DNA from 2 places in the Kribbella koreensis genome. Region 2 is predicted to be linked to the other one. Evidence: predicted binding sites of a transcription regulator. Region 2 holds the regulator's gene; the other holds the start of a gene.
What was found. The regulator HrcA, encoded in region 2, represses chaperone genes, less so after heat shock. The targets are predictions, from matches to a motif close to TTGGCACTCGNNNNNNNCGAGTGCCAA.
Positions count from the first base shown of each region.

Region 1 (4,393 bases), on a different contig from region 2:
CCTGTACTTCGATGGCGAAACCCCGGTCGCGTACGGCGAACTCTGGCTCGACGACGAAGAAGACGAAGTCGAGCTGGCCCGCCTCATCGTCGACCCGGCGCTGCGCGGCAAGGGCGTCGGCACCGACTTCGTCCGCGCTCTCCTGGAACCGGCCCGGTCCGCCGGCTACGCCGAAATCTTCCTCCGCGTCCGCCCCGACAACACCCAAGCCATCCGCGCCTACCTCCGAGCCGGCTTCCAGCCCGTCCCCGACGACATAGCCGCCGAATGGAACAAGCCCCAACCCATCAACTACACCTGGCTCCAATACCCCACGACTGACGAACCCGCCGGAGCCAACCGCCCCGCCGTGGCCAACTGACCTGCCGTGGCCAACTGACCTGCCGTGGCCAACTGACCCGCCGGAGCCGATTGACCCGCCGTGGCCAGCTGCCCTGCCGGAGCCGATGACCCGCCGGATCCGACCGGACTGCCGGAGCCGACCGGGCTGCGGGTCCGCGGCCGCCGGTCCGGTCGACTGCGTTGTACTGCGAGGACACAGCCGACCGGACCTTCATGACCTCGGTCAGTTCAGCGGACGGGCCCGCAGAGCGTCGCGGATCTCGACCAGCAGCTCCTGGTCCATGGTCAACGGCTCCGGCTCCTCCTCGGGCGTGCCGGCCTTGGCCGCGCGACGGTCCTGGATCTTCTTCATCGGGACGACCAGGACGAAGTACACGACGAGCGCGGTCAGGAAGAAGACGACGAAGGCGTTGATGATCGCGCCGATGTCGACCTTCGAGGCGGCGTTGCCGTCGACGATGTGAAAGGCCAGTCCGTTCACGTTGCTGCCGCCGAGTGAGGCGATCAGTGGCGACACGAGGTTGTCGACCACTGTCTTCACCACGGTGGCGAACGCGGTGCCGATCACGACCGCGATGGCGAGGTCGAGGACGTTGCCCCGCATAAGGAATTTCTTGAAGCCGTCGATCATTGTGCAGTGCCTCCACGATGCGGGGCCCGGGCGGACCCTCGGCTGGGTACCCGCAAAACGTAGGACTCCACTCGCTGGATCGCGAGCAACCGCGCCGCACCGCCACTGATCGCCACCGCCCGTGTCCGATAAGTGACCAGTCGATGGATCAGCTGGTGTCGGGCGTCAGTGCGAAGCTGATCCGTGCATTCGCCGTCGCTTGCGCGATCCGGCCGATCACGTCCCGCCCGGCCGCGATCACGACCAGCGCCCCCGAGGTCCCGGTTGACGACGGACGCGCCGCGGGCAATGCGATCACCCGCACGGCGCCAGCCAGGGGAGTCGCGGCATCGGCCGGAGTGCTCGTCGCGGCGTACAGGTCGATCCGGTCGCCGACCTGGAGCAGCGTGGTCAGGTCCGCGTCGTCGATTCGGACGGGATAGGCCAGTTGCCCGGCGGGGAGTGACGCAGGACTCAGAAACCGCGCGTCGGTGAGTGGCTCGCCGGAGCGCACCGGTCCCGCGAGGACACGTCGGGCGACGTCGCTGCCCGGCTGCAGGGCGCCGGCGGGCACGACGGCGACAGGGAGTCGCAGCGTTCGAAGGTCGCGCGCCGTCGGCGGCGAGCCACCGGCCAGGTCTCTGGCGGCGGCCAGGACGGCGACCGTCGGTGGTGGTGGCGGGGAAAGGGCGGCCATGCCGCAGTACACGGCTGCCGCCGCGGACACCCCGGCCAGCAGGCGGCGGTGCCGGCGAACGGCTTTCAGCAGGTCACGAAGAAGAAGTCGGCTCATGCCAGGGAAGGTACGAGCCTAAGAAGCCCGTTCTTCCGTTGTCCACAAAGGAAGTTCAGGCGGCGCTGGTGTTGCTGCTCGACGACGACCCGGACGAACCCGACGAGCCGGAAGAAGACGACGACGAACCCTTGGACGAGTCCGAGGACGACGCCTTCGATCCGTTGGACGACGACTCCGACGACGAAGACGAGGACGACTCGCTCTTGGCCGGCAGCGTGCTGGTCCCCGACGAGCGGCTGTCGTTGCGGTAGAAACCGGAGCCCTTGAACACGACACCCACGGCGTTGAACACCTTGCGCAGGGTCCCTTGGCACTCGGGGCAGACCGTCAGGGCGTCGTCGGTGAAGCTCTGGCGGACCTCGAGCGAGTTACCACACTCGGTGCACTGGTACTGGTACGTCGGCACGTGATTCCCCTTCAGGCCGCTGGCACTCCTACTACTCGACTGCTAATAATGCGTTACGGGCCCGAAGTATTCCAACTTCTGCCCGGGATCGGCGGTCTAGACCGCTCTGTGTCCACAGGTTTCGGGGAGCGGCATTTGGGGTGCGGGGCCGGATTCTCTAAGTTTGGTCCGTGCGTCGCCTGCTGCGTGTCATCATCCTGTCCGGAATCGTGTTCGCCACCTTGCTCCTGGTGGTGGCCGGGACCGGCGTCTTCGTCGTCCGCCACTCCTTCCCCGGCTACGACGGGACGGTGGAGCTGACCGGACTCGACGCGGACGTGGAGGTGGTCCGCGACGGCAACGGCATCCCGCAGATCTATGCCGACAAGCCGGGTGATCTGTTCGCCGCTCAGGGTTACATACACGCCCAGGACCGGTTCTTCGAGATGGACTTCCGCCGGCACGTGACGTCCGGCCGGCTGGCCGAGCTGTTCGGCAAGAAGGCGCTGGAGACGGACAAGTTCGTCCGCACGCTCGGCTGGCGACGGGTCGCGGAGAAAGAGCTCGCCCTGCTCACGCCGACCACCCGGCAGTACCTGGACGACTACGCCCGCGGCGTCAACGCCTACCTCGACACCCACGAGGGCTCCGCCCTCAGCCTCGAGTACGCCGTACTGTCGCTGAAGGACCCGACCGGCCCCGACTATCACCCGGAGCCCTGGACCGCGGCCGACTCGCTGGCCTGGCTGAAGGCGATGGCGTGGGACCTCGGCGGCAACATGGACGACGAGATCACCCGCACCAAGCTCGCGGCGAAGTACCCGGTCGCCAACATCGCCAGCCTCTACCCGGACTACCCCTTCGATCGCAACGAGCCGATCATCGCGACGGCCGCGGTGACCAAGGGCGGCGCGTTCACCACCTCCGAGCAGGCCCCGGCGCCGCAACGCGGCATGCTGACCGAGGACCTGCTCAAGTCGCTCGACACCATCGACAAGGTGGCCAAGGGCCTGCCCGACCTGATCGGCCGCGGCGACGGCATCGGTTCGAACTCCTGGGTCGTCTCCGGTGAGCACACGACCACCGGTAAGCCGCTGCTGGCCAACGACCCGCACCTCGGCGCGACGATGCCGGGCATCTGGACCCAGATCGGCCTGCACTGCAACAACGTCAACACGCAGTGCCCGTACGACGTGTCCGGGTTCAGCTTCTCCGGCCTGCCCGGCGTGGTGATCGGCCACAACGCCTCGATCTCGTGGGGCTTCACAAACCTCGACCCCGACGTGATGGATCTGTACCTGGAGAAGTTCGCCGGGCCGAACGCGGTGATGTACGACAACAAGCGCACCGGCCTGGCCCGGCGCGAGGAGAAGTTCAAGGTCGCCGGCCAGGACAAGGAAGAGACGATCATCGTCCGGGAGTCCCGGCACGGCCCGATCATCTCCGACGTCGGCGACGACGAGCGCGAGGCCGGCGAGCTGTCGGCGAAGAAGCTGAAGAGCCCCGAGGCGTTCGGCGTCGCCCTGCAATGGACCGCGCTGACCCCGGGCCGGACCGCCGACGCCCTGTTCGCGATCAACCGGGCCCAGAACTGGACCCAGTTCCGGGCCGCCGCCTCGATCTTCGAGGTCCCGTCCCAGAACCTCGTGTACGCCGACCGCGAGGGCCACATCGGCTACCAGGCGCCCGGCCGGGTCCCGATCCGCAACGCCGGGTTCGGCGACTGGCCGGTGCCGGGCTGGGACTCGCGCTACCACTGGAAGGGCTACATCCCGTTCGACGCGATGCCGACCGAGGCCGACCCCGTCGACGGCGTGATCGTGACGGCGAACCAGGCGGTCGTGCCGGAGACGTACCCGTACCACCTGACCGACGACTGGGACTACGGCTACCGCGCGCAACAGATCCTCGAGCGGGTCCGGGCCGCGGGCAAGCTCGACGCGAACGCGATGGCCTCGATCCAGCTCGACACCAAGAACCGCAACGCCGAGCAGTTGATGCCGTACCTGCTGCACGTCCAGATCAACGACGAGTTCGACCGGCAGGGCCAGGACACGCTTCGGAACTGGGACTTCACCCAGCCGGCCGACTCCGCGCCCGCGGCGTACTTCAACGTCGTCTGGCGCAACTTGCTCCAGCTCACCTTTCACGACCAGTTGCCGGAGAGCGCCTGGCCGGACGGCGGGTCCCGCTGGTTCGAGGTGATGCGGACGCTGGTCACCCAGCCGAACAGCACCTGGTGGGACAACCTCGACACCAC
Region 1 covers NZ_BAAAHK010000011.1:179,623-184,015, reverse strand. Annotated here, with positions in the region: gene ABD116_RS22845 (GNAT family N-acetyltransferase) at 1-361, shown strand, start outside; gene mscL (large conductance mechanosensitive channel protein MscL) at 566-973, opposite strand; gene ABD116_RS22835 (SAF domain-containing protein) at 1,122-1,745, opposite strand; gene ABD116_RS22830 (FmdB family zinc ribbon protein) at 1,801-2,154, opposite strand; gene ABD116_RS22825 (penicillin acylase family protein) at 2,325-4,393, shown strand, end outside.
Region 1: a site for HrcA is predicted at 2,174-2,200, ahead of ABD116_RS22830 (FmdB family zinc ribbon protein). Genes of this name have one in related genera too.

Region 2 (4,393 bases):
GGCAGGTAGAAGACCGCGAGTCCCATCGCCCGGCAGCCTAAGTCGTTTTCAATGCGCACCGAAGGCGTCGCGCAGGCGCCCGAAGACACCCTTGTGCGCCGCCTGGACATGACCGACCGGCCGCTCCTCGCCCCGCGCGGCGGCGATCTGCTGCAGCAACGCCTTCTGCGCGTCGTCCAGCTTGGTCGGCGTCTCGACGATCACCTGCACGATCAGGTCACCGCGACCCGCGTGCCGCAACCGCGGTACACCGCGAGCGGTCAGCGTCATCGCCGTCCCCGACTGCGTCCCCGCCCGGATCTCGAGCGGCGTCGTCTCGCCCTCGAGCGTCGGCAGGTCGATCGTCGTACCGAGCGCCGCCGCCGTCATCGGCAGGGTCACCGTGCAGTGCAGGTCGTCACCGCTGCGGGTGAAGATCTCGTGCGGCTCGACCTCGATCTCGACGTACAGGTCGCCGGCCGGGCCACCGCCCGGGCCGACCTCGCCCTGGCCGGTCAGCTGGACCCGGGTGCCGCTGTCGACGCCACCGGGGATCTTGACCGTGACGGTACGCCGGGAGCGCACCCGCCCGTCGCCGGCGCACTCGACACACGGGTTCGGGATGGTGGTGCCGAAGCCGCGGCAGTTCGGGCACGGACGCATCGTCCGGACCTCGCCGAGGAACGAGCGCTGCGTGTGCGTGACCTCGCCCCGGCCGTGGCAGATCTCGCAGGTGACCGGCTCGGAGCCGACCTGGGCGCCGGAGCCGGAACAGGTCGGGCAGAGCACCGCGGTGTCGACCTTCAGCTCGCGGGTCGTCCCGAAGGCCGCCTCGGCGAGGTCGATCCGCAGCGGGATCAGCGCGTCCTGGCCCCGCCGGGTGCGTGGCCGCGGCCCGCGGGTCGCCCCGCCGGTCTGGCCGAAGAAGGCGTCCATGATGTCGGTGAAGGTGAACGCCTGGCCGAAGCCGGCGCCGCCCGCGCCCGGACCGCTCGCGAACGGGTCACCACCGAGATCGTGGACCTGCTTCTTCTGCGGGTCGCTGAGCACCTGGAAGGCGCGGCCGATCTCCTGGAACTTGTGGTGCGCGTCCTCGGAGTCGTTCACGTCCGGGTGGTACTGGCGGGCCAGCTTGCGGTAGGCCTTCTTGATCTCGTCCTGTGTCGCGTCGCGACTGACGCCCAGGACGGCGTAGTAATCGGTGCTCATACTCCAAGCCACTTGGTAGGCAGTGTGTGGTGGTGGTTCACGAGTCGGCCAGGATCTGGCTGACGTAGCGCGCGACGGCGCGGACAGCGCCCATCGTGCTCGGATAGTCCATGTGGGTCGGGCCGACGATGCCGAGGGTGGCCAGCGCCTCCGACTTGGAGCCGTAGCCGGTGGCGACGACCGAGGTGGTGGCAAGTCCTTCGTACGGGTTCTCGTGGCCGATCCGGACCGTCAGCGTCTGCGGGTTGGTGGCCTCGCCGAGCAGCTTGAGCAGGATCACGTGCTCCTCGAGCGCCTCCAGCACCGGCTTCACGTTGCGCTCGAAGTCGTCGCCGTAGCGGGTCAGGTTGGCCGCGCCGCCGACCGCGATCCGCTGCTCGCCCTCGACCGTGAAGGCCTCCAGCAAGCTCGTCACGATGGCGGCCACCAGCGGCCGGTTCGGCGGTGCGAAGGTCTCGGTGACGCTCTCCAGCGAGGTGGCCGCGTCGGTCAGCCGCTGGCCGGTCAGCGCCGTGTTCAGCCGGGAGCGCAGGTCGGCGATCAGTTGCTCGTCGACGTCGTCGTGGGTCTCCACGATCCGCTGCTCGACCCGGCCGGTGCTGGTGATCAGCACCAGCAACAGCCGTCGCGGCGTCATCGTGACCACCTCGACGTGCCGCACGCTCGACCGGCTCAGCGTCGGGTACTGCACGATGGCGACCTGCCGGGTGATCTGCGCCAGCAGCCGGACGGTACGCCGTACTACGTCGTCCAGGTCGACCGCGCCGACCAGGAAGGACGAGATCGCCTTCTTCTCGGCCGGCGACAGCGTCTTGACGGTGCTCAGCTTGTCGACGAACAGCCGGTAGCCGGCGTCGGTCGGGATCCGGCCGGCGCTGGTGTGCGGCTGGGTGATGTACCCCTCCTCCTCCAGCGCGGCCATGTCGTTGCGGACCGTGGCCGGGGAGACGCCGAGGTTGTGCCGGTCGACCAGGGTCTTCGAGCCGACCGGCTCATGGGTGGCCACGTAGTCCTCGACGATGGCCCGGAGCACGTCCAGTTTGCGTTCGTCCAGCACGCGCACCACCCCTCTCACGTCGGCCCCTCGGGCTGGCACTCCCGAGTTTCGAGTGCCAGTCTACCGAGCCCGCACGACACCTACCGACGCGTAACGGCGTGGGCCGTGTCTCAGGCTAATTCCGGGGATGCCCCCAAAGGTACGGCGGCAGGCCGCTGGACCGTACTCGCCACGTCCACCGACTGGTCCTGAGCCGCAGACTCGAGCAGCGACTCCATCACATCGAGCACGTGATATGCCAGCGCTCCATCGGCCCGGTGCGGCTCGTTGTTGCGCAGCGCGCGAGCCATGTCGGCCACACCGACGCCGCGGCCGGCACCGGCGTACCCACCGGCTACAGGGAGTTGCGTCCAGTCACGGTTGGTCGCAGTGGCAATCTCCACCGTGCCGTCGAAGCCATTCGGGTCCGGGACGGACAGGCTGCCCTCGGTGCCGTAGATCTCGATCCGCGGGAGCCGTGCGGCCCACACGTCGAAGCTCATCAGCACAGTGGTGAGCGCACCCGACTCGTGCTCCAGTACGCCGGTCACGTGCGTCGGTACGTCGACAGGGAACGTCTCCCCCGCCCGCGGCCCGGTGTGGACCTTCCGCTGCTCCTGCGAGCGCCCAGCCCGACCAGTGACCCGCTTCACCGGTCCAAGCAGCGTGACGAGACTGGTGATGTAGTACGGACCCATGTCGAGCAGCGGGCCGCCACCCTGTTGGTAGTAGAACTCGGGGGCTGGATGCCACAGCTCATGCCCGGGCGTAACGAAGTAGGCCGACGCTGCCGTCGGTACGCCGATGTCGCCGCGGTCGAGCGCGACGCGGGCAGTCTGCGTGCCGGTGCCGAGCACGGTGTCGGGCGCGCAGCCGATGCGGAGGTTGTTGGCGGCCGCGAGCTTGAGCAGCGGCTCTGCCTCGGCACGGTCGACAGCCAGCGGCTTCTCGCCGTACACGTGCTTGCCGGCCTGCAGCGCCGCCTGGTGGACCGGTGCGTGCGCGGCCGGGATGGTCAGGTTGAGGACGATGTCGACGTCGGGGTCTGCGAACAGGTCCTCGGACGTCAGGGCCCGGACGCCCGGATTCTGGTCGGCGATCGCTTGCGCCCTGGAGAGGTCGAGATCGGCGACGGCGACCACCTGGACGCCGGGGAGCTTGGCGAGGTGCTCGAGGTACGTACCGCTGATGACACCGGTGCCGACGATGCCGACGTTGGTCACTTGCTCGCCCACAGCAGGCCCCTCTCGATGATGGTGCGGACCTCTGGCGTGTCGAGGTCGGCGACGGAGTGGCCCGGCGTACAGACGAAGACCTTGCCGTCGCCCCAGGTGCGGGTCCAGACGGCCGGCATCGTCGCGCCTTCGATCCACGGGAAGTCCGGGTGCGCGCGGAAGGTGGTCGTGGCGAGCACGTTGTTGGTGGGGTCGGCGTGCACGTAGTACTGCTCGGTGCGGAGGTCGAAATGCGTCAGACCCTCGACGATCGGATCGTCGGAGACGATCTCGATCCGGTGGTCGACGGCGCCGCCGGGGTGGGAGACGAACTGGCCGCCGGTGATGAAGCTGTAGTCGGTGTTGCTGCGGAACGAGTCGATGATGCCGCCGTGCCAGCCGGCCAGACCGGTACCGGCGCGGACCGCCGCCTCCAGGCCCTTGACCTGCTCGGCGGTGATCTCGCTCATGGTGATGCACTGCAGCACCAGGTCGACGCCGGCCAGGTCGAGGTAGCTCTCGGTGGTGTCCGAGACCGTCACCTCGAAGTCGTTCTCCTTCAGGAAGGGGATGAACAGCTCGGTCGCCTCGACCGGGACATGCCCTTCCCAGCCACCCCGGACCACCAGTGCCCGTCGTGTCGTCACGCCGCCACCCTTCGATTTCTTCATCGGTGTAGAGATCGGATGAATCGGTTCAGCTCTGCGACCTTAGGCGGCCGATCGGGGGCCTTCAACCCCCGTCCCGGCGGGTGGATACCACTAGAGTCGGCGGCTATGGGATGGAAGTTCTGGAAGCGCGAGCCGAACCCGATGGATCCGCAGCAGTTGCTGAACCAGGCGCACGCGGCAGGTCCGCTGCAGGACGCGCCGCGGCCGCAGGACGCGGGGAGCTTCGTGCTTCCGGTCGAGGACGTCTTCTCGATCACCGGGCGCGGGACGGTGGTGACCGGCCG
Region 2 covers NZ_BAAAHK010000027.1:26,229-30,621, forward strand. Annotated here, with positions in the region: gene ABD116_RS41015 (16S rRNA (uracil(1498)-N(3))-methyltransferase) at 1-26, opposite strand, end outside; gene dnaJ (molecular chaperone DnaJ) at 49-1,188, opposite strand; gene hrcA (heat-inducible transcriptional repressor HrcA) at 1,226-2,245, opposite strand; gene ABD116_RS41030 (Gfo/Idh/MocA family protein) at 2,356-3,459, opposite strand; gene ABD116_RS41035 (ThuA domain-containing protein) at 3,444-4,085, opposite strand; gene ABD116_RS41040 (EF-Tu/IF-2/RF-3 family GTPase) at 4,215-4,393, shown strand, end outside.